One region of the Stenotrophomonas sp. 63632_Sma genome, then DNA from elsewhere that is predicted to be linked to it. Evidence: riboswitches for the same ligand, from Rfam matches in the RefSeq annotation. Region 1 holds a riboswitch; the other holds the start of a gene.
What was found. Region 1 has a riboswitch for cobalamin ahead of btuB (TonB-dependent vitamin B12 receptor). Riboswitches for the same ligand answer to the same signal wherever they lie in the genome.
Positions count from the first base shown of each region.

Region 2: linked by a shared signal. The riboswitch ahead of ACZK45_RS01050 (epoxyqueuosine reductase QueH) and the one ahead of btuB (TonB-dependent vitamin B12 receptor) in region 1 are both predicted to bind cobalamin.

Region 1 covers NZ_CM151220.1:494,503-508,942, forward strand. The annotation lists gene ACZK45_RS02275 (HAD family hydrolase) at 1-71, shown strand, start outside; gene fabB (beta-ketoacyl-ACP synthase I) at 185-1,393, opposite strand; gene fabA (3-hydroxyacyl-[acyl-carrier-protein] dehydratase FabA) at 1,393-1,908, opposite strand; gene dinB (DNA polymerase IV) at 2,100-3,194, shown strand; gene ACZK45_RS02295 (MBL fold metallo-hydrolase) at 3,492-4,403, opposite strand; gene ACZK45_RS02300 (NAD(P)-dependent oxidoreductase) at 4,489-5,127, opposite strand; gene ACZK45_RS02305 (LysR family transcriptional regulator) at 5,236-6,165, shown strand; gene ACZK45_RS02310 (class I SAM-dependent methyltransferase) at 6,162-6,953, shown strand; gene gph (phosphoglycolate phosphatase) at 7,018-7,674, shown strand; gene btuB (TonB-dependent vitamin B12 receptor) at 7,859-9,703, opposite strand; cobalamin riboswitch at 9,819-10,041, opposite strand; gene ACZK45_RS02325 (histidine phosphatase family protein) at 10,184-10,762, shown strand; gene ACZK45_RS02330 (TfoX/Sxy family protein) at 10,854-11,216, opposite strand; gene ACZK45_RS02335 (GAF domain-containing protein) at 11,213-11,695, opposite strand; partial or broken gene bioD (dethiobiotin synthase) at 11,764-12,399, shown strand; gene ACZK45_RS02345 (aminotransferase-like domain-containing protein) at 12,688-14,136, opposite strand; gene msrA (peptide-methionine (S)-S-oxide reductase MsrA) at 14,341-14,440, opposite strand, start outside.
Region 2 covers NZ_CM151220.1:230,434-244,873, forward strand. The annotation lists gene ACZK45_RS01030 (NADH:flavin oxidoreductase/NADH oxidase) at 1-937, shown strand, start outside; gene ACZK45_RS01035 (LysR family transcriptional regulator) at 941-1,852, opposite strand; gene purU (formyltetrahydrofolate deformylase) at 1,967-2,818, shown strand; gene pncA (bifunctional nicotinamidase/pyrazinamidase) at 3,106-3,732, opposite strand; gene ACZK45_RS01050 (epoxyqueuosine reductase QueH) at 3,788-4,474, opposite strand; cobalamin riboswitch at 4,636-4,850, opposite strand; gene ACZK45_RS01055 (patatin-like phospholipase family protein) at 5,005-6,852, shown strand; gene ACZK45_RS01060 (helix-turn-helix domain-containing protein) at 7,364-8,731, opposite strand; gene ACZK45_RS01065 (CoA-acylating methylmalonate-semialdehyde dehydrogenase) at 8,847-10,352, shown strand; gene ACZK45_RS01070 (acyl-CoA dehydrogenase family protein) at 10,367-11,533, shown strand; gene ACZK45_RS01075 (enoyl-CoA hydratase) at 11,530-12,327, shown strand; gene ACZK45_RS01080 (enoyl-CoA hydratase/isomerase family protein) at 12,324-13,499, shown strand; gene mmsB (3-hydroxyisobutyrate dehydrogenase) at 13,496-14,386, shown strand.

The DNA of each region.
Region 1 (14,440 bases):
CGCTGGGCCACCGCATCGTCGGCTCGCTGGTGGACGCGCACGCGCTGCTGCTGCCGCTGCTGCCGAGGTAACGGTGGGCGCCCGACCGTGGGTCGGCACACCCAATGCCCCGGTAGGTGCCAACCTTGGTTGGCACGCCCAAACGCCCTGGTAGGTGCCGACCGTTGGTCGGCACGCCTTCCCATCACACCCGCCCGAACACCAGCGCAGCGTTGGTGCCACCGAAGCCAAAGCTGTTGGACATCACCGTATCCAGCGTCTGCTCGCGGCTCTCGCGCAGGATCGGGAAGCTTTCCACCTTCGGGTCCAGTTCGCCGATGTTGGCCGAACCGGCAACGAAGCCATCGCGCATCATCAGCAGGCAGTAGATCGCCTCATGCACGCTGGCCGCACCCAGCGAGTGGCCGGACAACGCCTTGGTCGAGGACAGCGGTGGCACCGCATCGCCGAACACTTCGCGGATCGCGTTGAGCTCGGTGACGTCGCCCAGCGGCGTGGAAGTGCCGTGGGTGTTGAGGTAGTCAAGCGGACGATCGACGCCCTGCAGCGCCATCTTCATGCAGCGCACCGCGCCTTCACCGGACGGCGCGACCATGTCGGCGCCATCGGAGGTCACGCCATAGCCGATCAGCTCGGCATGGATGTGCGCACCGCGCGCAACGGCGTGGTCGTAGTCCTCCAGCACCAGCATGCCGCCGCCACCGGCGATGACGAAGCCGTCGCGGTCCTTGTCGTACGGACGCGAGGCGCTGGCCGGGGTCTCGTTGAAGCTGGTCGACAGCGCACCCATCGCATCGAACATCACGCTCATCGACCAGTGCAGGTCTTCACCGCCACCGGCGAACATGATGTCCTGCGCGCCATGGCGGATCATGTCCGCGGCGGCGCCGATGCAGTGCGCCGAGGTCGCGCAGGCGGCCGACAGCGAGTAGCTGACACCCTTGATCTGGTAGGCGGTGGCCAGGCAGGCCGAGACCGTCGAGCACATCGTGCGCGGCACCATGTACGGGCCGACCTTGCGTACACCACGTTCGCGCAGCAGGTCGACTGCGCCGATCTGCCATTCGCTGGAGCCGCCGCCGGAGCCGGCGATCAGGCCGGTGCGCAGGTTGCTGACCTGCTCGGGGCTGAGCCCGGCATCGGCGATCGCATCGCGCATGGACAGGTAGGCGAAGGCCGCCGCATCGCTCATGAAGCGCTTCTGCTTGCGGTCGATCAGCGCCTCCAGGTCGAGGTCGACGCGACCGCCTACCTGGCTGCGCAGGCCCGCTTCTGCGTGGTCGGCCAGGGCGGTGATGCCCGAGCGCCCTTCGCGCAGCGCAGCCGAAACGGTATCCAGATCATTGCCGAGGCAGGACGTGATGCCCATGCCGGTGATGACGACGCGACGCATCAGAAGCTCCCGGTTTCAGTGAACAGGCCGACGCGCAGGTCGCGCGCGCTGTAGATTTCGCGGTCATCCACGTACATGCGGGCGTCCGACTGGGCCATCACCAGCTTGCGGTTGATGACACGGCTGATGTCGATCTCGTAGCGCACCAGTTTGGCCTCCGGCAGTACCTGGCCGGTGAACTTCACCTCGCCGCAGCCCAGTGCGCGGCCCTTGCCGGGGGCGCCCAGCCAGGTCAGGAAGAAGCCGGTCAGCTGCCACATGGCATCCAGGCCGAGGCAGCCGGGCATCACCGGGTCGCCGATGAAGTGGCAGCCGAAGAACCACAGGTCCGGGCGGATATCCAGTTCGGCGCGTACCATGCCCTTGCCATGCGGTCCGCCGTCCTCGCGGATGTCGGTGATGCGGTCGAACATCAGCATCGGATCGTTGGGCAAACGGCCGGCGGCGGTGCCGAACAGTTCACCGCGTGCGCTGGCCAGCAGCTGTTCGCGGTTGAACGCGTGGAGACGGGTCATGAAGCACAATCCTGGAAGCGGGGAAACAGGGAAACAAGCGCTCGAGGATGCCCGTGGAAACTGCGCCGATCAAACATTTCAACCGTACGCAACCGTAGTGTTTTCAATGGAATACGCGCATCCTGTTGATGTGCAACGACCATACTTCGGCGTGTGGCCCGTTCGGCACGCCCCCGCCCTTTCCGCCTGACATGACCCGACTGCGCAAGATCATCCACGTCGACATGGACGCGTTCTACGCGTCGGTGGAGCAGCGCGACGATCCGTCACTGCGCGGCAAGCCGGTGGTTGTGGCATGGCGCGGCGCGCGCTCGGTGGTGTGCGCGGCCTCGTACGAGGCACGCGTGTTCGGCGTGCGTTCGGCAATGCCGGCGCTGCGTGCCGAACGCCTGTGTCCGGATGCGATCTTCGTGCCGCCGGACTTTGCACGTTACAAGGCGGTGTCACGCCACGTGCGCGAGATCTTCCTGCGCCACACCGACCTGGTCGAGCCGCTGTCGCTGGACGAGGCCTACCTGGATGTGACCGAGCCGAAGAGCGGCATCGAACTGGCCACCGACATCGCCCGCACCATCCGTGCGCAGATCCGCGAGGAGACGAACCTGACCGCTTCAGCCGGGATCGCGCCGAACAAGTTCCTGGCCAAGATCGCTTCGGACTGGCGCAAGCCCGATGGCCAGTTCGTGATTCCGCCGCAGCGGGTGGACGCGTTCCTGCTGCCGCTGCCGGTGAACCGCGTGCCCGGCGTCGGCAAGGTGATGGAAGGCAAGCTGGCCGCGCGCGGCATCGTCACCTGCGGCGACCTGCGGCAGTGGGCACTGATCGACCTGGAAGAGGCGTTCGGCAGTTTCGGCCGCAGCCTGTACAACCGCGCACGCGGCATCGACGAGCGGCCGGTGGAGCCGGACCAGCAGGTGCAGTCGATTTCCTCCGAAGACACCTTCGCCGAGGATCTGCCGCTGGAAGACCTGGGGGAGGCGATCGTGCAGTTGGCAGAGAAGACCTGGAATGCCACGCGCAAGACCGAACGCGTCGGCCACACCGTGGTGCTGAAACTGAAGACCGCGCAGTTCCGCATCCTCACCCGCAGCTTCACCCCGGAGCGCCCGCCGGAATCGATGGAAGAACTGCGCGACATCGCCCTGGCCCTGCGCGCCCGCGTCGACCTGCCGGCGGAGACCCGCTACCGGCTGGTGGGTGTCGGACTCGGTGGCTTCCGCGAAAAGGAGCCGGTGGTGCAGGGGGAACTGTTCGAGCACGAACCGAACGAGTCCCCACCTAGCTGATCTTCGTGTCGACCAAGGTCGACACCTACCAAGAGCAGGTCATGCCATCCAGACAGGTTGCGCAGACATGCCATCCAGGCAGATCGCAGAGAACTGTCGAAGGCGGGGTGGGTCCGGTTGCGGGGGCGTGAGCGCCATGGATGGCGCGACCGAGCCTCCATGGACGGATTCACGGCGTCCCCCGCAACCGGACCCACCCCGCCATCCCACGGATAGCCAGCTGTTGCTGTTGCTTCGGCTGTTGCCGTTGCATTGAGCAGGTGCAGGGCGCAGCCCTGCAAAAGAAAACTCCCTACCTCATGGCCACTGCATCTCGCCCTTGGCCACCTTCGCACTCAACTCCAGCGACGCCACGCCCGCCAGCTTCGGGTAGCGCGCCTGCATCGCCTTCACCAGTGCCGCACTGTCCTTCGCCTTTGCCGCCTCAACATCGAACGCACGGATGTAGTCCGCGGTGAAGCGCAGCGCACTGGCATCCAGCGCCGCGCCCGGCGCGTAGTGCCCCGGCACCACCACCTTCGGCTTCAGTGCCTGCAGCCGCTGCAGGGTCTGCAGCCAGTCGGCATGTGACTTCGGCGTCTGCGTATCGGCCATCCACACGTGCTCACCGGCTACCACCGGAATACCACCGACGATCGCGCGCAGCGACGGCACCCATAGCACCGTGCGGTCCGGGGTCGGGCCATCGAGGCCGATCAGCGGCAGGCGCTGGCCTTCCAGTTGCAGGGCATCGCCGTCCAGCACCTGCGGCACCACGATGCGCGCCGGCACGTCGGCACCCATCTTCGGCCCCCAGTAGGCCAGCTTGCCGGCCTGGGTCTGCTGGATGTGGGCGACGGTCTGCGCGGTGGCGACGATGCGCGCCTGCGGGAACGCGTCCTGCAGCGTGGCCAGGCCGAAGTAGTAGTCCGGATCACCGTGGCTGATGTAGATGGTGGTCAGCTGCTTGCCGCTGGCGCGGATCAGCTCGACCAGCTTGCGCGCGTCGCTGGCAGCAAACTGCGCATTGACCAGGATCGCGTCGTGGCGGCCTTCGATCAGCACCGAGGACACCGAGAACATCGCCTGCGGGCCGGGATGGAAGGTCTGCAGGTGCAGTTGGGATTTCGTGGCCGTGGCCGGCGCTGCGGCGGCCGGCGCGGCGAGCAGTGGCGCACTGGTGAAGCTGGCGGCCAGGGCGAGGGGGAGCAGCAGGGCAGCGGTACGCATGGGGCATTCCTTGTGGCGGACGGCGAGCCGGGCGTGGGCCTGGCTCACAGGTGGGTAGCGCCGGGCCATGCCCGGCGGCCTGGCATCAGTACGCCGCAGTGATGATCTGCTTCGGGTACTGGTGCGCTTCCAGCTCGGCGACGAACGCCGCGCCGTAGTCGGCGTAGCTGATGCGGCTGTGGCCGCTGGCATCAGCGAGGAAGGCCTTGGCCTGCACGCGGTACTGGCCGCGCTGTTCACCCGGGCCGATTTCGGCGGCCGGCGAGAAGAAGGTCCAGTCCAGGTCATCCACCGCCTGCAGGCGGTTGAACGCCTCACGGTGTGCCAGTGCGTACGGCTTGTAGGCGTCCGGGAAGGTGGGGGTATCGACCAGCTGCACGCCGGGTGCGACTTCGAGGCTGCCGGCGCCACCGACCACCACCAGGCGCGGTACACCGGCCTTGCGTGCGGCGGCGGCCAGCTGCGCGGCGACCTCGCCGACGCGGCCGATGTCATCGCCCGGGCGCGGGCCGTAGGCACTGGCCAGCACGTCGTGGCCGGTGATGGCGGCAACCAGCGCGTCCTGGTCATCCAGCGAGGCGATCACGGGATGGGCACCGGCCAGCTCGGCCGGGAGGTCCTGCGCGCTGCGCACGATGACAGTGAGTTCGTGGCCGCGGGCCAGCGCGTGGCGGGCGATCTGGCGGCCGATGTTGCCGGTGGAACCAACGAGGGCGATTTTCATGGCATGACTCCGTGGGGCGGTGTGGGGTGGGAATGGGGCCACTCTAGGCTGCTGCAGTTGCTCGAAAAACAGCGTATAACGCGCTTGTTTGTTGCATGGATCGAGCATATGGACCGATTGACCGCCATGACCGTGTTCGTCGAGGTGGCCGAGCGCGGCAGCCTCACCGCCGCCGCCGAGGTGCTGGACATGTCGCGGGCGATGGTCAGCCGCTACCTGGCCGAGGTCGAGAGCTGGCTGGGCGCACGCCTGCTGCACCGGACCACGCGCCGGGTCAGCCTGACCGGCCCCGGCGAGGCAGCGCTGGCGCGCTTCCGGCAGATGCTGGCGATCGGCGAAGAACTGCAGGGCGAGCTGGCCAGTGATGATCCCGAGCCGCACGGTACGCTGCGGGTGACCGCCAGCGTCTCATTCGGGCAGAGCCACCTGGCGCGGGCGGTGGCCGGCTTCGTCGCGCGCCATCCGGCGGCGCGCATCGAGCTGCTGCTGGTCGACCGCACGGTGAACCTGGTGGAGGAGCGGGTGGACCTGGCCGTGCGCATCGCGCGCCAGATCGATCCCAGCCTGATCGCACGGCGGCTGGCCACCTGCCGCTCGGTGCTGTGCGCGACGCCATCCTACCTGCAGGCACGTGGCACACCGACCGCCCCCGAGCACCTGGCCGCGCACAACTGCCTGACCCACCACTACGTCGGCAAGAGCCTGTGGCAGCTGCACCGCGATGGGCGTTCGCTGTCGGTGGCGGTGGGTGGCAACATCAGTGCCAACGAGGCCTCGCTGCTGCTGGAGGCGGTGCGCGCCGGTGCCGGCATCGCCATGCTGCCGACCTACCAGGTGGCGCCGCTGCTGCGCAGTGGCGAACTGATCGAACTGCTGCCCGAATTCAGCCTGGACGAACTCGGCATTCATGCCGTGTACGCGTCACGGCGCCAGCAGCCCGCTATCATGCGGCGATTCCTGGACTTCCTGGCCGAGTGCTTCGCCAGCCCGGCCTTCCAGGATCTGGATTGGCGCCCACCGGGCAAGGAGAACACATGAACCATGGACAGGCCTTGATCGACCACAACCGTGCTGCCTGGGACCGCCAGGCCAGCGAAGTGCGCGAATGGTCGCGCCCGGTGGAAAGTTCAACGATTGCCGCCGCGCGCGAAGGCCGCTGGCAGGTGCACCTGACGCCCCGCGCGTTGCCACTGGACTGGATGGGTGATGTGCGCGGCCGTCGCATCCTGTGCCTGGCCTCGGGCGGTGGCCAGCAGGCACCGGTGCTGGCCGCTGCGGGCGCTGACGTCACCGTGTTCGATCTCTCCGACGGGCAGCTGGAACAGGACCGCAGGGTCGCCGCGCGCGATGGCCTGCAGCTGCGCACCGTGCAGGGCGACATGCGCGATCTGCACGTGTTTGCCAACGACAGTTTCGATGTGGTGTTCCACCCGATCTCGAACCTGTACGTGCCTGATGTGCGCCCGGTGTGGACCGAGTGCCGCCGCGTGCTGGCACGCGATGGCATGCTGATGGCCAGCTTCTACAACCCGGTGCTGTTCGTTGGCGCGCGCGATCCGCAGCTGGATGCACAAGGCCTGATCCGGCCACAGTACGCCATTCCCTATTCGGACCTGGAAGACCTGGCGCCGGCCGAGCGCGAGGCGAAGCTGGCACGGGGTGACGCGCTGACCTTCGGCCACAGCCTGACCGAACTGATCGGTGGTCAGCTCGATGCCGGCTTCATCATCGATCGCTTCATGGAAGACTGGCAGCCGCAGCCGCGCTTCCTGATCGATCGCTATCTGCCCACCTTCCTGGCGACCCGCGCGCGCCGGATCGGCTGAGGCGGATCGGCGCAAAAACCAGCGGCGTACAATGGACGGCCCCACGTCATGCAGGTGCCGTCCCTTGTCGTATCCCTATCCGCTGGTCGTGTTCGACCTTGATGGCACGCTGGTCGACAGCGCCGCCGATATCGCCGAAGCACTGAACCGCACGCTGGAGGACATCGGTGTGGCACGCGTGCCGGAAGCCACGGTGCTGGGCTGGATCGGAGATGGTGTGCGCCGCCTGGTCGAGCAGGCCGTGCATGCCGCCGGTCGCGAAGTCGACCTGGCCGAAGTGATGCCGGTGTTCATGGTGCACTACCGTGAGTGCCTGCTGCGCAGCCCGCGCCTGTTCGATGGCGTGGCCGAAGCGCTGACGCAGCTGCGTGCGCGCAACGTGCCGCTGGCGATCTGCACCAACAAGCCCGAAGCGCTGGTGCCACCGCTGCTGCAGCACCTGGGCATCGGTGATGCGTTCGCGCTGGTGCTGGGTGGCGACTCCCTGCCGCAGCGCAAGCCCAGTGGTGAACCGCTGCGGCACGTCGCCGCGCACTTCGGGCTGCCGGTGGACGCATGCCTGATGGTGGGTGATTCGTTGACCGACTACCGCGCCGCCGAAGATGCGGGCATGCCGATCGCACTGGTGCGTTACGGCTATCCGCGTGGCCTGGACCTGGCCACCGCGCATGCGGTGGCGGTGATCGACGACCTGCGTGAGTTGCCGGGGTTGCAGGGCTGATGCAACGGACATCCCTGGTCGCCGGCCGGTAACCCGGGCTGACGAAATGGGTAGTGCCGGCCGCTGGCCGGCAATCCCGGATCGGCGCATTGGGTAGTGCCGGCCGCTGGCCGGCAACCCGGGATGCGTTGCCGAAGGTCATGGTAGTGCCGGCCAGCGGCCGGCACTGCCATGACCGTCGCGGTCACTTCGGCTGGTAACGCACGCTCAGCTGGTACTCGCGGCCCGGCTGGTTGAACCACGCCACGGTTTCATACGTGCGGTCGAATACGTTGGCGGCGCGCGCCAGCAGCGACCACGACGGCGTCAGCGCGTACTCGGCGCGCAGGTCCAGCGTGCCGTAGCCGCCAACCTTCACCGAGTTGCTGGCGTTGTCATAGCGCTTGCCCGCACCCTGCACGGTCAGGCCGGCGCGGACGTCACCGAAGCGGCGGTCGACGTCCAGGCGCGCGGTCTGCTGCGCACGGCGCGGCAGCCAGTTGTCGAACTGGGTGCTGCCATGGGTGCGGTTGCGCGGGTCGGTGTAGCTCAGCTGCGCGTTGATGTCGAAACCGGCCAACAGCACGCCACCGGTCAGCTCGGCACCGCGGATGCGCGCCTTCTCCACCTGCTGCATTTTCATCGTGGACGCATCGTAGGTGATCAGGTCATCGATGCGGGTCTCATAGACGTCCAGGCCCCAGTGCCAGCCCTGGCCCTGCTGCGAAACACCGAGGTTGGCGCTCTTGGACTTCTCCGGGTTCAACGTCGGCACGCCGCTCCACGGGTCGTACAGGTCGCTGAAGGTCGGCGCCTTGAACGCCGTGCCGTAGCTGGCATTGACGCGCAGGCCGTGCTCCAGTTCCATCGCCCAGCCCACGCTGCCGGTGGCATGGTTGCCGAACTGCTGGTTGTCGTCATTGCGCGCGCTGGCCAGCAGCTGATGGCGGCCGAAGCGACCCTGGTACTGCACGAACACACCGGTGTTGCGGCGGCTGTCGACGAGATATCCGGCGCTGCTGCCGTCCAGGTTGTCTTCGCTCCAATCCACGCCTGCACTCAGCAGCTGGCCCTCGGCCACGCCGAAGTCGCCCTGCAGCGAGGCGCTGTCACGATGGGTCTGGGCGCTGCCGAACACCCCCGGTGCGCCGAAGTTGTCCGACTCGTTGTCACTGCGGCCGACGTTGGCTGTGAAAGCCAGGCGTTCAGACGGGGTGTAGTGCACTTTGCCAGCGAGCACCTGCTGGCGGGTTTCCGAATAGTTGTAGTAACCGTCGTAGTGGTTCTTGCCGTCGGCGCGCAGTGCGCTGCCTTCCACGGTCCACTGGTCGTTGAAGCTGTAGCCGCCGCGCAGGCTCTTGGACAGGTTGCGGTAGCCGTCGCGGTCGTGCTCGTCGGCAAAGCAGCCCGCGGTGAACACCGAGGCGGAGCCGCGGCAGGCATCGATGCCGTCGGAATGCTGGTAGGCGATGTCGGCGCCGAACCAGCCGCGTTCGGTGCCACCGCCGATGCCGCCGCTGGCTTCGCGCAGGCCGTTGCTGCCACCGCCGAGCTGGAAGTGCGGAGCGAAATCGCCCTGGTTGCGGCGGGTGAAGATCTGGATCACGCCACCAATGGCGTCGGCACCGTACAGGCTGGACTGCGGGCCGCGCACGATTTCCACGCGTTCGATCTGCGCCAGTGGCAGGTCCTGGTACATGGCCAGGCCGAGGTCGGCACTGTTGATGCGCACGCCATCCACCAGCACCACGGTGTGGCCCGAGTTGGTGCCGCGCAGGAACAGCGAGCTCTGCTTGCCGAGGCCGCCGGAGTTGGTCAGGTTGATGCCGGCGCGGCCGCGCAGCAGTTCCTGCAGCGAGGTGGCCGGGCTGGATTCGATCTGCGCGCGGTCGATCACCTGGGCCGGCGCGATGCTGTCCTGCAGGGCGATCGGGGTGCGGGTGGCGGTAACCAGGATCTGGTCGAGCGCGGTGGTGTCATCGGCCGCCTGGGCCAGCGCGGGCAGGGCGGCCAGCACGGCCAGGGACAGCATTCGGGACTGCAGCTTCATGGGGGACTCCAGGTGCCACGCACGCCCGCGTGGCGAAGGGGAGGAGCCGCGAAGGCAGGCATGCGCCGACGCCGCAGCGCAGGCTGCGGTCATCCAGCGCCATGCCCACCGCATCGCGACCTGAGGCTTCCTGGCCGGTCTCCGGGCTTGCCGCCGGGTGGCGCGAGGCCACCGTCCAGGCGCCTTCCCATGCCTGCGGCACAGTGGCGTTGTTGCCTGGAACTGACGTGCTTACCGTTGCGGGGGCAGCGCCGGCCTGGCGTGGAATCACGCGTCACCGGCTTCCCGTTTCAACCTGCCGGCCGTGGCCGCAGGTCACCTGGAAGTGCGCGCAGTCTACGGCATCGCAGGCGGCCCGTAGCGTCGAGCCTGCTCGACTGCCTTTGCTGTGCCCTTAGAATGGTCCCTCGATCCCGTGGTGCCGTTGCCGATGTCCGCCCGTTTTCCGCTTTTCCCGCGTTGCCTGTACAGGACGCACGCATGATCCTCGACCTGGTCCGCCATGCCGGCAACGGTCGCGATGAGTTCCTCGATGGCCGCAGCGATCCACCGCAGCTGGCCCGCCTGCCGCAGGAACTGGTCGACGCCTACGCTGCGCAGCCCTGGGAGCGGGTGATCAGTTCGCCGCGGCTGCGCTCGCTGCACACGGCGATGGCCCTGGCCACCCCGCGCGGGCTGGACGTGGAAGCGGACGAGGAATGGGAAGAGCTGGATTTCGGCGATTGGGACGGACAGTCGCTGTTCGACCTGCCGGAGGATGCATTGGCGGCCTTCCATGCCGACCCGCATGCATTCCCGCCGCCGAACGGCGAAAGCTGGGGCCACTTCGAGCGGCGCATCGCGCGCGCGCTGGATCGCCTGCTTGATGATGACGATCCGGTGCCGACGCTGGTGGTCAGCCACGGCGGCCCGCTGCGCATGGTGCTGTCGCAGGTCTGCGGCCTGCCGATGTCGCTGTGCTGGGCCCTGCGTATTGACCACGGCACACGCCTGCGGGTGTGGCTCGAGCGCGGCGAGGTCGGGCTGGTGGGCGAACTGCTGGAGCTGCAGCAGCCCTGACCGCACTCGCCGGGCATGATCCGGCGCTACCGATCCCGCATCACAGTGGTAGTGCCGGCCGCTGGCCGGCATCCCCAGGAACGCGGAGGCCTCAATCCTCGTCCGCGCGCTCGGCCACGCTGTCCTCAGCGTCGTCGTCAGCATCGAAGCGCTGCTCATGCACCGGGCCCGAAGCGGGGCCGGCCGCCTTCAGCGGATGCGCAGCGATGCGCGCTTCGTAATCCTGCACCAGCGCCTCACGCTGCGGCTCGCTCAGTTCCTGCCAATGGCAGTCCAGCAACGCGCCTTCCAGTGAATAGAGCAGGTTCAGGCTGGGCTTGAAGCCGGCGCGCTTGACCTTGACGAAGGCACCGACCGCGCCGATCGCAACCAGATCCTCGCGGCTGCGCAGGCCGACCTGACGCAGCCACGCCGCACTCTTCGGGCCGATGTTGCGCAGCTTCGGTGCGCTCATCCCAGCGCCTCGACGAACACGCGGGCGATCGCCTCCAGGCCGGCTTGGTCGTCAGCATCGAAGCGGCCGACCTTCGGGCTGTCGATGTCGAATACGCCGATCAGTTCATCGCCGCGCAGCAGCGGCACCACCAGTTCCGAACGCGAGGCCGAATCGCAGGCGATATGGCCGGGGAAGGCATCGACGTCGTCCACGCGCTGGGTCACGCGCTGGCTGGCGGCGGCACCGCACACGCCCTTGTCCAGCGGGATGCGCACGCAGGCCGGCAGGCCCTGGAACGGGCCGACCACCAGCTCCTTGCCGTCATACAGGTAGAAGCCCACCCAGTTCAGGTCGGGCAGGGCGTGGTAGACCAGTGCGGAGAGGTTGGCCGCGTTGGCGATGCGGTCGGACTCGGCGTAGACCAGGCCACGGGCCTGTTCCAGCAGCTGGGCGTATTGTTCCGGCTTGCTGCCGGTGAGCGAGGCATTGGCGAACATGCCCGCAGTCTAGCAAGCACGCCGGGCCGGCGATAATGCACGCTCTGTTGCCCCGCTGGAGCTTATCGATGCCGTTGCCCGCCACGCTGCCGCCTGCCCTGTTCGTCACCGGCACCGATACCGAGATCGGCAAGACCGCGGCCAGCACCGCGCTGCTGCATGCACTGCGCCGGCGCGGCCTGCGCGCAGTCGGCATGAAGCCCGTGGCCAGTGGCAGTGAAGATCTGGGGCAGGGCCTGCGCAACGAGGACGCGCTGGCGCTGCAGGCGGCCAGTTGGCCGGTGCCGGACTATGCCGACCTGAATCCGTACGCGCTGCGGCAACCGCTGGCGCCGGAGCTGGCCGCTGCCGAGGATGGCGTGCAGGTGGAACTGGCACCGATCGTGGCCGCGTTCGAACGTCTGCGTGCGCAGGCCGATGTCGTGGTGGTGGAGGGTGTTGGCGGTTGGCTGGCGCCGGTCTCGACCACGCTGGACCAGCTTGACCTGGTGCGTGCATTGCATCTGCCGGTAGTACTTGTGGTCGGCATGCGGCTGGGCTGCATCAACCACGCACGGCTGACTGCGCAGTCGCTGCAGGCCAGCGGCGTGGAGTGCCTGGGCTGGATCGGCAACCACATCGACCCGGTGATGCAGCGCCAGGATGAGAACATCGCGACGTTGCAGCAGCGCCTGCCGATGCCGTGCTGGGGGCGGCTGCCGTATCTGCGGGAGGGATGGGAAGGGGGGTGGATGGGGGGGGGGGGGGGGGGGGGGGGGGGGCGGGACTACCGTGTTGCAGCTGTCAGCTCCCGCGCAATCGCACCCAGTCGTTCCATCGCGACGTTGCAGCAGCGCCTGCCGATGCCGTGCTGGGGGCGGCTGCCGTATCTGCCGGGAGCGGATGGCGAAGCGCTGAGCGTGCACCTGCTCGAATGATCCTGGGTAGTGCCGGCCGCTGGCCGGCAACTGCATCCACTCGGCGATCCCGAGGTTGCCGGCCAGCGGCCCGCGTTACCGTGCTGCAGCCGCCAGCTCCCGCGCGATCGCACCCAGCCGCTCCACCGCACCGATGAAGCGCGCATCCAAGGTCTGGCAGCACGACAGCCGCAGGCAGTGGCGGTAACGCGCACCACGCGAATACACCTGGCCGGGCATGAACACGATGTCCTCTACCAGCGCACGTTCGAACAGCTCACGCGTATCCACGCCCGGCAGTTCGAGCCACAGCAGGAAGCCGCCTTGCGGCTCGGTGGCACGGGTGCCGGCCGGGAAGTGTTCGGCTACCAGCTGGCGCAGCCGTCCCACCTGTTCGCGGTACAGCCGGCGCATGCGGTGCAGGTGATGCTCGTAGCTTCCGGCTTCCAGATACGCCGCCACCGCATCGCCGAGCAGTTGAGGCTCGCCACCGGTGGACTGGAATTTCAGCAGCGCGATGCGCTCGGCGAAGCGGCCGCCATCCAGCCAGCCGATACGGTAATCCGGCGCCAGTGTCTTGGAGAACCCACCGACCACCATCACCCAGCCATCGCGATCGAAGGCCTTCAGCAAGGGCGCCGGCGGTTCGCAGAACTGCAGCTCGGCGTACACCGCATCCTCGATCAGCGGCAGTTGCCGTGCGTTGACCAGTTCGGCCAGGCGTTGCTTGGCGGGTGTCGGCATGGTGCAGCCCAGCGGATTGTGCACGGTGGGCATCACCACCAGTGCGGCCAGCGGCGTGTGCTCCAGCAGCGCATCCAATGCGTCGACATCCAGCCCGTGCTGCGGGTGGGTGGGCAGCTCGATGGCCTGCAGGCCGAGGTTGGCCAGCAAGGGGTAGAGGTTGAAGTAGGACGGCGCCTCGATGCCGACCGCGTCGCCGGGCTGGGTAACCGCACGCAACGCCAGCTGCAGGGCCTCCATCGCGCCGTGGGTCAGCAGCAGCCGCTCGCTGTGGGTGTGCAGGCCCATGCGTGGACCGCGACGCACGATCTGCGCCAGCAGCCTGGGGGAGCCGTTCGGGCGCGCGTAGGTTTCCACTGTCTGCTGGCCGTGGCGCAGCACCTGCGCGGTATGCCGGGCCAGCTGCGCGCCCGGATAGAACTGGCGACCGCGCGGACCGGCGAACGCCAGGTCGATCACTCCGGAGCGACGTTGTGCCTCCAGCACGCGAGCCATCAACACCTGCTGCAGCGGCGCGGTGGGCGCAGACGGCGTGTCGCGCAGCGAACGTTCCGGCACCGACAATCGCGGCGCGACCTCGAAGCCGGCTTTGGGCCGCGGAATCACCAGGCCGGCATCTTCCAGCTGGCGATAGGCGGCGATCACCGTGTTCAGGCTGAGCCTTCGCTGCAGGGCCATCTGCCGCAGTGAAGGCAGGCGGCTGCCGACCGGGAGACGTCCGCCGTGGATGGCTTCGGCCAGTTCATCGGACAGCCGTTGGTAGCGGGGTGGGATCATCGCGCTCTGGTTATCTGTATCCATCGAACTTCCCGCCATCTGGTTCTGTACCCATGATGATGGCGAGCCTAGCATGTCGTTGTCGGACGGGCCTGATCGGGGCACGGCCGATACTTCCCAAGCGCACGGCTGGATGGCCGTGCGTCTTTTTTGGGAGGTGGTACCGGCCGCTGGCCGGCGATCCCCAGATCCGCAGGAGCCGGCCAGCGGCCGGCACTACCCGGGTCGTTACCGCATCGGCACCAGTGCCGCGTCGCGCCGGTACAGCGCCGGGAACTGCTTGCCCAGTGCCGCCAGCTTCGGTGCGTCGTAGTAGCGGATGTAGGCC
Region 2 (14,440 bases), 260 kb from region 1:
GGAAGCCACCGCGGTCGAACCGCGCGGCCGCATCAGCTGGGCCGACCTGGGCCTGTGGGATGACGGCACCGAGGCCGCACTGGCGCAGGTGCTGGCCAGCGTCCGCCGCTGGTCGCCGATGCCGCTGGGCGTCCAGCTGGGCCATGCCGGCCGCAAGGCCTCGGTGAGGCGTCCGTGGGACGGTGGTGGCCAGTTGCCGGCTGATGATGCGCGTGGCTGGGCCACCGTGGCGCCGTCGCCGCTGCCGTTCCATGCCGCCGATCCGGCACCGCAGGAACTGGACGAGGCCGGCATCGCCGAGGTCATCGCCGCCTTCGCCGCCAGTGCGGTGCGCGCCGAGCGCCTGGGCTTCGAGCTGATCGAGCTGCATGCCGCGCACGGTTATCTGCTGCACCAGTTCCTGTCGCCGCTGAGCAACCGCCGCACCGATGGCTACGGTGGCTCGCTGCCGAACCGCCTGCGCCTGCTGGTGGAGGTTTTCGATGCTGTGCGTGCGGCAGTGTCCGACAAGGTCGCGGTGGGCGTGCGCATCTCCGCCAGCGACTGGGTCGATGGCGGCTGGGATCTGGTGCAGAGCGAAGCGCTGGCGCAGGTGATGGACGCGCGCGGCTGCAACTTCCTGCATGTCTCCAGCGGTGGCCTGGACGAGCGCCAGAAGATCACCGTCGGCCCGGGCTATCAGGTGCCGTTCGCGGCGGCGATCAAGGCCAAGGTGCGCATGCCGGTCATCGCCGTGGGCATGATCACCGAGCCGGAGCAGGCCGAATCGATCCTGCGCCATCGCCACGCCGATGCGGTAGCCCTGGCGCGCGGCATCCTCTACGACCCGCGCTGGCCGTGGCATGCCGCCGCCGCGCTGCGTGACAGCGTGGAGCCGGCACCGCAGTACCTGCGCTGCGAGCCGCGTGATGCGCGCGGCGTGTTCAAGACGCGCTGAGGCTCACACCCGCCAGGCCGGCGCCATGCCGGCCTGCAGGTGCTCGAACAGCGCGCGGATCTTGGCAGTGAAATCGCGGCGGTCGCTGACGCAGAAATAGACCTCCATCGGCTCCGGGCGCCATGCAGTGTCGGCGCCGAACACTGCCTGCAGGCGGCCATCGCGCAGGTACGGCTCGGCCACGAATGCGGCCAGCCGGGTGATGCCGGCACCGGCTGCGGCCAGCGTCGCCAGCGCATCGATGTCATCGCAGACCATGCTCGGCGGCAGTGCGGCGTCCACGCGCTGGCCATCCTTCAGCAGTCCCCAGCGCAGCGGCCGGCCGTCGGTGGGAAAGCGGTGCAGCAGCCCGCGATGGCCGCTCAGCTCGGAGGGTTGCTGCGGGGTGCCGTGTGCCTTCAGGTAGGCCGGCGAGGCGCAGAACACGAACGGCACGCGCGCCAGCTGCCGTGCGACGACCCCGTCCTCCAGCTGTGCACCGATGCGGATGCTGGCATCCACCGCTTCCGGGCCGTGCTGCACGGCGCGATCGGTCAGCCGCAGCTCCAGCTGCAGTTGCGGGTAGCGCTGCTGCAGCGAAGGCAGCAACGGCGCAAGCACGTGGCGACCGAACGCGCTGCTGCTGGCGATGCGCAGCGGTCCTGCCGGTTCGATGTCACCGGAGGTGACCATCGCCTGCGCGCGCGCCAGGTCGGCTTCGATGTGGCGCACCTGCGCCAGGTACAACGCGCCGGCCTCGCTGAGGGCCAGCTGGCGCGTACTTCGGTTCAGCAACCGTACGCCCAGATGCGCCTCCAGCCGGTTGATGTTCTGGCCGACTGCGGTGGCGCTGATGCCAAGGATGCGGGCCGCTGCGGCAATGCTGCCGGTCTCTGCGGTGCGGGTGAAGCTGCGGATCAGTTGCAACAGGTTCATGACCGACCAGCTTGCCATGGAGAAACCCAAGTATCGCTTGGGACTGAACCAAGCAGGTCGGTTGCATCGGTGACCATCGATCCCGAGGACAGGCTGCTGCCCTACACTCGGGCGATGCGCCCCGATTCCATCCTCACCCTGTCCTGCCCCGACCGTACCGGCATCGTCTACCGCGTATCCGGCCTGCTGTTCGACCACGGCTGCAACATTCTCGACGCCCAGCAGTTCGGCGACGAGGAGAGCGGCCGCTTCTTCCTGCGCGTGCATTTCGATCGCGATGCTGGCCTGCCGCTGGAGACCGTGCACGCCGCCATGGCCACGCTCGCCGCCGGCTTCGGCATGGACTGGCAGCTGCATGATGGCCGCCGCCGTGCACGCCTGCTGGTGCTGGTCAGCAAGCAGGGGCACTGCCTCAACGACCTGCTGTTCCGTGCCCACAGCGGCCAGCTGAAGGTGGACATTGCCGCAGTAGCGTCCAACCACGCCGACTTCGCGCCGCTGGCGGCGTCCTACCAGGTGCCGTTCCACCACCTGCCGGTGACCGCTGATACGCGCGCGGTGCAGGAGCAGCAGATCATCGACCTGGTCGAGCGCGAACGCATCGATCTGGTGGTGCTGGCGCGCTACATGCAGATCCTGTCACCCACGCTGTGCCGCGCGCTGGCCGGCCGTGCGATCAACATCCACCACAGCTTCCTGCCCAGCTTCAAGGGCGCGCAGCCGTACCACCAGGCACACGCGCGCGGGGTCAAGATCATCGGCGCCACCGCGCACTACGTCACCGAGGATCTGGACGAAGGCCCGATCATCGAACAGGACGTGGCCCGCGTGGACCACGCGATGGCGCCGCGCGAGCTGGTGCGGCTGGGCAGCGATACCGAATCGCTGGTGCTGGCGCGCGCCGTGCGCCGCCATGTGGAACACCGCATCCTGCTCAACGGGCACCGTACGGTCGTGTTCCGGTAATCGCCCATCCCGCGTCCGCCGGGCATGGCCCGGCGCTACCACGGGTGCTATCCGGTAGTGCCGGCCGCTGGCCGGCAACTGCAGAGATCCCGAGGTTGCCGGCCAGCGGCCGGCACTACCGAATCCTGATTTCATCCAATGAAAAGCCCCCGGTTCGGCCGTCCCGCGATCTGTAGGGGGGCGTAGTTAGGGGGCTGGATGAATCGATTGTGTTGTCGTGGGCAGGAGCGCGCAAGCGGCATAAGCGACGTGCGCGGTAGCGCCGGGCCATGCCCGGCGGTCACGCCTCAGGCGATCGAAATCCCCGCCTTGCCCAGCGCTTCACGCACCATCGCGTCGTTGGCGTCGGTCACCGGCTTGGTCAGCTCCCACAGGAATTTCACCCGGAAGCCGGACCTCACCGCGTCCTGCGCGCTCCACAGCACGCAGTAGTCGCGGGCCAGGCCGCACACGTGCACTTCGCGGATGCGGCGTTCGTGCAGCCAGCCGGCCAGGCCGGTGGCCGGGCGCTCGCCATCGGGGCCATGGTTCTCGCGGAAGGCGCTGTATGAATCCACCTGTTGGCGGGTGCCCTTGCGCAGAATCAGGTCGGCCACGGTCCAGTCCACGCCCGGATGCAGCGCGGCACCGGCGCTGCCCTGCACGCAGTGGTCCGGCCACAGGGTCTGCGGCTGCGCGTGCAGCAGGATGGTCTCGAAGGGGCGTTGGCCGGGGTGCTGGCTGGCGAACGAGGCATGGTCGGCCGGGTGCCAGTCCTGTGTTGCCACCACGGTGCGGTAGCGGCGCTGTGCCAGCAGATCGGCGATCGGTGCCACCAGCGCATCGCCTTGGTCGCAGGCCAGCGCGCCACCGGGCATGAAGTCCGGCTGCAGGTCGATCACCAGCAGGGCGACATCGGCGGGCAGGGCGGTCATGGCAGTTCCGGTACAGCAGAAGGGGCGACCAGCGTGGCCGCCCCATGCCCACACGTCAATCGCCCTGCGGCGTCTCAGCGTCCTGCCCGTAGTACAGCAGGCCGATCTTGATCCGTTCGCGGCCATTCTCGCGGCGGTGACGGTTGGCATCGCGCAGCGAGTACACGCAGCCGCAGTATTCCTGCTGGTAGAACTGCTCGCGCTTGCTGATCTCGATCATGCGGCTGGCACCGCCGCCCTTGCGCCAGTTGTAGTCCCAGTACTGCAGGCCTTCATAGCGCGACGCGGCACGGATGCCGCAGTCGTTGATCTGCGCCATGTTCTTCCAGCGCGAGATGCCCAGCGACGAACTGATGGTGTCGTAGCCGTGCTCGTGCGCATACAGCGCGGTGCGCTCGAAACGCATGTCGAAGCACATCGTGCAGCGGATACCACGCTCGGGCTCGTTCTCCATGCCGCGTGCACGGCTGAACCAGTTGTCCGTGTCGTAATCGCAGTCGATGAAGGGGATGTTGTGCTGTTCGGCGAAGCGGATATTCTCCTGCTTGCGCAGCTCGTACTCCTTCACCGGGTGGATGTTGGGGTTGTAGAAGAAGATCGCGTAGTCGATCCCGGAGGCGGTGATCGCCTCCATTACTTCGCCGGAACAGGGCGCGCAGCACGAATGCAGCAGCAGGCGCTTGCCGTCGGCGGGCAGGGTCAGGGTGGGGCGTTGGAGCTCGGTCATCGTCAGGTACCGCATGGACCGCCGGCAACGGCGGTGGCCCATGCATCAGCGCGTGGGTGAACAGGGCTGGCCGGATACCGTGAACAGGACGCGCGCGGCCGCATCGCCTGCACGCGCAGGACAACGACGGCCCCGGCAACCTCCCCGCGGAGATTCCAGGTCGAGTCAGGGGACGGTCGTGTCCCCCGGCCGGGGCCGGTATTCGGGCTGATGGACACGGGCCGCAGCCCACCTACTACCCGCCGCTTCCCAGGCGTGAGCCCAGTGCTGTTGGCAGGATTCGTTTCCATTCACCGCTGCGGGGCAGCTCCGGAATGGGCGCGCGAGGCGCCTTCACCGGATTCCCGTTTAAATCCCTGCTGCCATCAAGGCCACGGCAGGGATACCTTCGGCGTGCCAACGGTGGACGCGTCGAGGCCAATGGTCAAGGGCCAATGAAAGCGCAGGGCTGTGGCTCGCTTCTCAGGCTGTGAGAGCGCCTCTTGCCATACTGGGCACCGACAGACGGGAGGTGGCTCGTGGCGGCGAAGTACTGCGATCTGGTCATGAAAGGCGGCATCACCAGCGGCATCGTGTACCCCAATGCGGTACTGGCGCTGGCGCGCGAGTATCGCTTCAAGAGCATCGGCGGCACCTCGGCCGGCGCCATCGCTGCAGCCGTAGCGGCCGCGGCGGCATGCGGTGATCGCCGCCAGCAGGCCGGCGAGCACCTGCCCGGCGATGCCGGCTACGGCGGGCTGTCGGCGGTGTCGGCGCAGCTGTCGCGGCGCGGCTTCATCTACAGCCTGTTCCAGCCGGCACGGGGGGCGCGCGCCGCCTACCGGTTGCTGGTGGTGCTGACCGGCAATGCCCGCCTGCCACACAAGCTGCTGTGCCTGGCCATCGCGGTGTTCGAGATTGCGCCACTGGAGGTGCTGGTGTCGCTGGCGCTGCTGCTCGGCCTGGGCTGGTGGGGCGGCGATTGGAGCGGCGTGGCCGCCACGCTGCTGCCATCACTGCTGTGCGCGTACGGTGCCGGCGTGGCCGGTGCCGCGCTGCGGGTAGCGCGGGTGGCGCGCCGTAACCTGCTGGGCCTGTGCAGCGGCCTCGGCCGCGATGCACGCACGCCGGCGTTGACCGAGTGGCTGCATGAATGCCTGCAGCAGCTGTCCGGCAAGCCGCTGGATGCACCGCTCACCTTCGCCGACCTGCACGATGCGCCGCGCTATGCCGGCGAGCCGGACAGCCCGCATGCGATCAGCCTGCAGATGATCACCACCTGTGTGTCGCACAACGAGCCGCGCACGCTGCCGCTGGGCGGCGCGCAGTTCTGGTTCCTGCGCGAGGAGTTCGAGCAGCTGTTTCCGGCCAGCGTGGTGCAGTGGCTGGTGACGCAGGCCGGCCCGCCACTGGAGGTGGATGGGCGCCGGTACTACCACCTGCCGCAGGGCCCGAAGCTGCCGGTGCTGGTGGCCACGCGCATGAGCCTGAGCTTCCCGCTGCTGATCAGCGCGGTGCCGTTGCATGAGCCCTCACGCCGCGAGCGTCGCTGTGAACCGACCGCACCTGCGGCCGACCAGGAGCACAACGTCGCCGACAGCATGGAAGGGCTGACCAGTGCCGGGCAGACCTGCGGACCGGTGATCACCGCGTTCCGCATCTGCTGGTTCTCCGATGGTGGCATCAGCAGCAACTTCCCGATCCACCTGTTCGATGCCGCGTTGCCGCGCTGGCCGACCTTCGCCATCAATCTGGTCTACCCGCAGCACGCCGAAGACGTGAGCCACGGCAGCAGTGGCCGACAGGCGCTGGAACATGCTGTGTTCCTGCCCACCGAGAACCGCCACGGTTGGCAGCGTACCTACCAGTCGATCGCCACGCCGTTGGCGGCCGCCGAGCTGGGCCGCTTCCTGTTCGCGGTGGTGGCGACCATGCAGAACTGGCGCGACCTGCTGCAGGCGCGTGCCCCGGGCTACCGCGACCGCATCGTGCATGTGAGCCTGCAGGGCGACGAGGGCGGCATGAACCTGGACATGCCGCAGGACGTGCTGACCCGCATCGCCGACAAGGGCAGCCTGGCCGGTGCGCGCTTCTGTTCGTTCTCGTTCGAGAACCACTATTGGATCCGCTGGCGCAACCTGGCCTCGGCCTACCAGCGCTACACGCTGGAAGTGGCGCGCACCGACGACCCGGCGCAGCAGGTACTGGCCTACCGCGCGGCGTACTCGATGGTTGCCAGTGGCCAGCCGACGCCACCGTCGTACAAGCTGGGCTCGGAAGACAAGCGGCTGGCATCGCAGCAGTTGTGGGGGCTGATGGTCGAGCAGGGACGTACCTGGGAGGACCTCGGCCCGGACCTCACCGACGGCGCACCGCGCCCGCTGCCGCAGATGAAGGTGACGCCGATCTACTGACCCGGTAGTAGATCCACGCCATGCGTGGATGGAACCCCATCGAAATCGAATATTTCGAACATTCATCGAAGAGCATCCCTGCACGACGTGGATCCACCGTGTCGACCAAGGTCGACACCTACCCACAGCAGCAAAGGATGCCGTTTCGACAGCTCGCGGAGACCTGTCGAAGGCGGGTGGGTCCGGTTGCGGGGGCGTGAGCCGCATGGGCCCGAGGCATGCCTCGGGCGGGTTGGGCAGGACGCCCAACCCCGGTCTTGCCGTGTGCGCAGGACTGCGCACACGAGCAAGCGGCGACCGAGCTTACATGGGTGAGGGCGCTTTGCTTGCGAAGCATTGCTTCGCAAGCGCCCGAACGCACAGCCGCCAGCGGCTGGGCCGGGCCCCGGAGGGGGACTTGCAGCGTCCCCCGCAACCGGATCCACCCCGCCATCCCACGGAAAGCCCGCTGTTGCTTTTGCTGTTGCCTTGGATTGAAGCAGGTGCAGGGCGCAGCCCTGCCGAACCAACCCTACCGCCCCGGCAACTGCGCGAATGCGCGCTGCATGCAGTCCTCCCGCGGGCACACCCGGCAACCCGGCCCGATCGACACCGAATTACCCGGGCTCTGCACATCCAGCCCCAGCGAATACACCAGTCGCTCGGCATGCTGCAGATCGCAGCCCAGCGCCACCGCGAAGGTCTTGCGTGGCTGGCCATGGCCGACCGGGCCGCTGCTGACCTGCCGCGCCAGCCAGAAATGGCGGCGCCCGTCGGGCATGCGCGCGGTCTGGGTAAGGATGCGGCCGGGCTGGTTGAACGCCTCGTAGACGATCCACAGCGGGCACGAACCACCCACCTGCGAGAAGTGGAAATCGGTGGCGGAGTGGCGCTTGGACACATTGCCGGCGCGATCCACGCGGATGAAGAAAAACGGCAGGCCAGGCGCACTGCGTCGCGCCAGCGTGCTCAGCCGGTGGCAGACCGCTTCGAAGCCGACGCCGAACTGATGCGCCAGCAGTTCGATGTCGTAGCTGCTGGTTTCCGCCGCACGCAGGAAGCGCATGTACGGCATCACCAGCGCGCCGGCGAAATAGTTGGAAAGACCGATCCGCGCCTGCGCAATGCGCGCGTCGTCGGTGAACCCGGCGCGCGCCACCACCGCATCGATCTGCGGCAGGTAGCCGTGAAGGGCCAGCTCGGCCGCCATCTGGAACGCCTGCTGGCCGGGCTCCAGGTAATCGGGCAGCCACAGCCGCCGCGCACCGGCATCGTATTGCCGCTTTTCGCGCCCGGCCTGCAGTGCGGCCACTTCCACCAGCACGCCATGGCGGTCGGCCAGCAGCTGGCGCAGCCGCGGTGCCACGTGCCCGGGCGACAGCCCCCACTCGGCGAACAGCTGCTCGGCCAGCTCGTCCAGCTCGGGAATGTGGTTGTGCATGCGGTTGAAGAACTCGCGCACCTGATCGCCAGCGGGCAGGGTGCTGCCGGCGCCGGGCTCGCCCAGCTGGAATTCCAGTGCGGCGGCATGCTCGCGCAGCGCCAGGTGGCGGCGGTGCAGGTCCAGCAGCGCGCGGCTGACCTGCGGCAGGTTGCCGGCCAGCGCGCGCAGTTCGGTGGCGCTGACCTCGGCCAGGCCCAGGTCACGCAGGGTCTCGCCCAGCGCTTCCTGCAGCGCGGCGGGCTCATCCTCGTCGAACAGTGCGGAAACGTCGCCCAATACCTCGCCCAGCTTCTTCTGCACAGCCGGGGTCAGTGGGCGCTTGTTGCGCTCGATCTGGTTCAGGTAGCTGGCCGACAGCCCCAGCGCCCGTGCCAGATCCGCCTGACTGTAGCCGCGCTGCTCGCGCAGCCGCAGCAGGCGCAGGCCAAGTTGTCGCTGGGGGGCTGAATAATTCACAGAATTAACATGAATCGTCTGGCGTGTTGGCCAGATTAAGCGGATTCAGCCCGGAAATCGAGGTGGGTGCTGTGAATAATGCCAAGCATCTTTCGCACCCTGTGGGATTGTCGTCATGACTGTTGCAGCGCCCCGTATCCGCATGCTGATCGATGGCCAGTTCGTTGAATCGGCCACCTCCCACTGGCAGGACGTGATCAATCCGGCCACCCAGGACGTGCTGGCCAAGGTGCCGTTCGCCACCACCGGCGAAGTGGACGCCGCCGTTGCCGCCGCCAAGGAAGCCTTCAAGACCTGGCGCAAGACCCCGATCGGCACCCGCGCGCGCATCTTCCTGAAGTACCAGCAGCTGATCCGCGAGAACATGAGCGAGCTGGCCCACATCCTCACCGCCGAACAGGGCAAGACCCTGCCGGACGCCGAAGGCGATGTGTTCCGCGGCCTGGAAGTGGTCGAGCACGCCGCCGCCATCGGCAACCTGCAGCTGGGCGAACTGGCCAACAACGTGGCCAATGGCGTGGATACCTATACGATCATGCAGCCGCTGGGCGTGTGCGCCGGCATCACCCCGTTCAACTTCCCGGCGATGATCCCGCTGTGGATGTTCCCGATGGCGATTGCAACGGGCAACACCTTCATCCTCAAGCCGTCCGAGCAGGACCCGATGGTCACCATGCGCCTGGTCGAGCTTGCGCTGGAAGCAGGCATTCCGAAGGGCGTGCTGAACGTCGTCCACGGCGGCGAGGAAGTGGTCAACGCGATCTGCGACCACCCGGACATCAAGGCCGTGTCGTTCGTCGGTTCCACCCGCGTCGGCACCCACGTCTACAACCGTGCCTCGCTGGCCGGCAAGCGCGTGCAGTGCATGATGGGCGCCAAGAACCACGCTGTGGTGCTGCCGGACGCCAACAAGGAACAGACCCTCAACGCGATGGTCGGCGCCGCCTTCGGTGCCGCGGGCCAGCGCTGCATGGCCGCCTCCACTCTGGTGCTGGTGGGTGAAGCACGCAACTGGGTGCAGGACCTGGTCACCAAGGCCGAGACCCTGAAGGTCAGCGGCGGCACCGTCGCCGGCACCGATGTAGGCCCGGTCATTTCCTGCAGCGCCCGCGAGCGCGTGGAAGGCCTGATCGCCTCGGGCGTGGAGCAGGGCGCCAAGCTGGTGCTCGACGGCCGCAAGCCGCAGGTCGATGGTTTCGAGAAGGGCAACTTCGTTGGCCCGACCATCTTTGCCGGTGTCACCACCGACATGCGCATCTACCAGGAAGAAATCTTCGGGCCGGTGCTGGTCATCCTCGAAGCGGAGACGCTGGAAGAGGCCATCGCGATGGTCAACAGCAACCCGAACGGCAACGGGACCGCACTGTTCACCCAGTCCGGCGCCGCCGCGCGCAAATTCCAGGAAGACATCGACGTCGGCCAGGTCGGCATCAACGTGCCGATCCCGGTGCCGGTGCCGCTGTTCTCGTTCACCGGTTCGCGCGCGTCCAAGCTGGGCGACCTGGGTCCGTATGGCAAGCAGGTGGTGTTGTTCTACACCCAGACCAAGACGGTCACCGCGCGCTGGTTCGATGACGAGACGCTCAGCCACGGCGTCAACACCACGATCAGCCTGAAGTAACGGCAGGAGCAGCCATGAGCCACTCGATGACGACGGAACTGGAAGAAGCGCAGCAGGCGTACCGCGAGGCGGCGCGCGACTTCGCACAGGCCGAACTGGCGCCGCACGCCGCGCGATGGGATGCGGAGGGCATCTTTCCGCGCGAGGCGATCGCCAAGGCCGGTGAACTGGGCTTCTGCGGTCTGTACATGGACCCGGAAGTGGGCGGCAGCGGCCTGAGCCGACTGGACGCCGCCGTCGTCATCGAGGAGCTCGCCAACGTCGATCCGTCGACCGCGGCGTACATCAGCATCCACAACATGGCGTCGTGGATGGTGTCCAAGTGGGGCCAGCCGGCGCTGCGCGATGCGTGGGGAACCGATCTGTCCTCGGGCAGCAAGCTGGCCTCGTACTGCCTGACCGAACCCGGTGCAGGTTCCGATGCGGCCTCGCTGAAGACCACCGCCGTGCGCGATGGCGACTTCTATGTGCTGAACGGCTCCAAGGCCTTCATTTCCGGCGCCGGTGCCACTGAACTGCTGGTGGTGATGGCGCGTACCGGTGGTGCCGGTGCCGGCGGTGTCAGCGCCATTGCGGTGCCGGCGGACCTGCCGGGCATCAGCTTCGGCCGCAAGGAAGAGAAGATGGGCTGGAACAGCCAGCCCACCCGTGGCATCACCTTCGAAAACGTCCGCGTGCCGGTCAGCCACCTTCTGGGAGAGGAAGGCGGCGGCTTCAAGCTGGCGATGAAGGGGCTCGATGGCGGCCGCATCAACATCGCCGCCTGCTCGCTGGGCGCCGCGCAGGGTGCGCTGGACGCTGCACGCCGCTACATGGGCGAGCGCCGCCAGTTCGGCAAGGCACTGGCCGAGTTCCAGGCCCTGCAGTTCAAGCTGGCCGACATGGTCACCCAGCTGGTGGCCGCCCGGCAGATGGTGCACACCGCTGCGCGCAAGCTCGATGCCGGTGCCAGCGACGCCAACGTGTGGTGCGCGATGGCCAAGCGCTTCGCCACCGATGCCGGTTTCAACGTCTGCAACGAAGCACTGCAGATCCATGGTGGCTACGGCTACATCCGCGAATACCCGATCGAGCGCCTGCTGCGTGACTGCCGCGTGCACCAGATCCTGGAAGGCACCAACGAGATCATGCGGGTGATCGTTGCCCGTCACCTGCTCAACACCGAAGAGGAACTGCGATGAAGGATTGGCGTACCCAGGAGCACGTAGGCCTGAAGGTCGAGGTGGATGGCCACACCGCCATGGTCACCCTGAACAACCCGCCGGCGCATACCTGGACCGTGCACAGCCTGTCGGCGCTGCGCGACCTGGTGGGCGCGCTCAACGCAGACCGCGACATCTACGCGCTGGTGATCACCGGTGACGGCGAGAAATTCTTCTCCGCCGGTGCCGACCTCAACCAGTTCGCCTCCGGCGACAAGGCCGCTGCGCGTGAAGCCGCGCGCCGCTTCGGTGAAGCCTTCGAGGCGCTGTCCGGTTTCCGTGGTGTGTCGATTGCCGCGATCAACGGCTACGCCATGGGCGGTGGCCTGGAATGCGCGCTGGCCTGCGACCTGCGCATCATTGAAGACCATGCCCAGGTTGCGCTGCCGGAGGCCACCGTCGGCCTGCTGCCGTGCGCCGGTGGCACCCAGAACCTGCCGCGCCTGGTCGGCGAGGGCTGGGCCAAGCGCATGATCCTGCTGGGCGAGCGCATCAACGCCGACACCGCACTGCGCATCGGCCTGGCCGAAGAAAAGGTCGGCAAGGGCGAAGCCAAGGCGCTGGCGCTGGAATGGGCGAAGAAGGCCGGCAAGCAGAGCCCGACCAGCATCGCCGCCTGCAAGACCCTGGTGCAGGCCACCCGCACCGGCACCCACGCTTCGGCGCTGGTGGCCGAACGCGAAGCCTTCGTCGATCTGTTCGACACCGCCGACCAGGTCGAGGGCGTGACCGCCTTCCTGGAAAAGCGCGCCGCGCAGTGGAAGAACGCATGAGCACCGACACCGCTGCCGACGACGCACCGGTGCTGTTCGAAGAGCGCGCCGCCAGCAACGGCACGCGCATCGGCATCGCCACGCTCAATGCGCCGCGTACGCTCAACGGCTTCTCGCTGCCGATGGCGCACCTGCTGCTGAAGCAGTTGAATGCCTGGGCCGACGACGATGGCATCGCCATGGTGGTGCTGCAGGGCGCTGGTGAAAAGGCGTTCTGCGCCGGCGGTGACCTGCACAGCCTGTACCAGAGCATGGTCGCCTTCCGCGAGGCCGGCCGCAGCGACATCCGCGAGAACGACTACGCCGCCGAGTTCTTCGACGTTGAATACCGCGTCGATTACCTCATCCACACCTACGCCAAGCCGATCCTGTGCTGGGGCCACGGCATCGTGATGGGCGGCGGCATCGGCCTGATGTCCGGCGCCAGCCACCGCGTGGTCAGCGAGCGCTCCAAGCTGGCCTTCCCGGAAATCACCGTCGGCCTTTTCCCCGATGTGGGTGGCAGCTGGCTGCTGCCGCGCGTGCCGGGCAAGGGCGGCCTGTTCCTGGCGCTGACCGGCGCGCTGCTCAATCCGGGCGACGCCATCTACGCCGGCCTGGCCGACGTGCACGTGGCCGAAGAACGCCGCAGCGCGGTGTTCGATGCGCTGCTGCAGGTCGCGTGGTCCAGCGATGCCGCACACAACCACGAACGGCTCAGCCATCTGCTGCAGTCGCATGCCAGTGACGCCGTCACCGGCCCGCTGCTGGCCAATGCGGCGCAGGTTGATGCGTTGTGCGAAGGCGATGACCTCTCAGCGATCATCGGCCGCATCTCCACTCTGCAGACCGACGATGCTTGGCTGCAGGCGGCGCAGAAGACCCTCGCCGCCGGTGCACCCGGTTCGGCACGGCTGTCGTACGAGCTGCAGCGACGCAGTGCCGGCCAGGGCCTGGCCGCGATCTATCGCCTGGAGTACATCGTCGCCCTGCATTGCGCCGCCCACGGTGATTTCGCCGAAGGCATCCGCGCGCTGCTGATCGACAAGGACCGCAATCCGCAGTGGAACCCGGCCACTCTGGCCGAGGCCACCGGCGCGTGGGCCGACACCTTCTTCGCTTCCCCCTGGGCCGATGCCGCGCATCCGCTGGCCGACCTGGGCACTCCCCTTGTTGAAAGGAGCCTTGCATGAGCCGCATTGCATTCATCGGGTTGGGCAACATGGGTGGCCCGATGGCCGCCAATCTGGTCAAGAACGGCCACACCGTGCGCGTGTTCGATCTGGTCCCGGCCGCGGTGCAGGCCGCCGTCGATGCCGGCGCCAGCGCGGCCGCATCGGCGCGCGAAACCCTGGCCGATGCCGAGGTGGTGATCTCGATGCTGCCGGCCAGCCGCCACGTCGAAGGCGTGTACCTGGGCGATGACGGCATTCTGGCCGCGATTCCGGCAGGCGCACTGGTCATCGACTGCAGCACGATCGCACCGGCCAGCGCCCGCAAGGTCTCTGAAGCCGCTGCCGCACGTGGCCTGCAGATGATCGACGCACCGGTGTCCGGCGGTACCGCCGGTGCCCAGGCCGGCACCCTGACCTTCATCGTCGGTGGCGAGGAGGATGCGCTGGAGCGCGCCCGCCCGGTGCTTCAGGCGATGGGCAAGAACATTTTCCATGTGGGCGCCAGTGGTGCCGGCCAAGTGGCCAAGCTGTGCAACAACATGGCGCTGGGCGTGATCATGGCCGTCACCGGTGAAGCCATCGCCCTCGGCGTGGCGCACGGGCTGGACCCGAAGGTGCTGTCGCAGATGATGGCGGTCAGCACCGGCCGCAGCTGGGCCACCGAAGTGTGCAACCCGTGGCCGGGCGTGCTGGAAAACGCCCCGGCCTCGCGCGGCTACAGCGGCGGCTTCGGCAGTGATCTGATGCTGAAGGACATGGGCCTGGCGGTGGAAGCGGCGATGAGTGTCGGCGCCTCGATCCCGCTGGGCGAAGTGGCCCGCAACCTGTACTCGATGAATCACCAGGCTGGCCGCGGCAAGCTGGATTTCTCCAGCGTCGTGCAGCTCATTACGAGCGAGAAGTGACCTGGTAGTGCCGGCCGCTGGCCGGCAACCTCATGCCCCCGTGCGGGACAACGA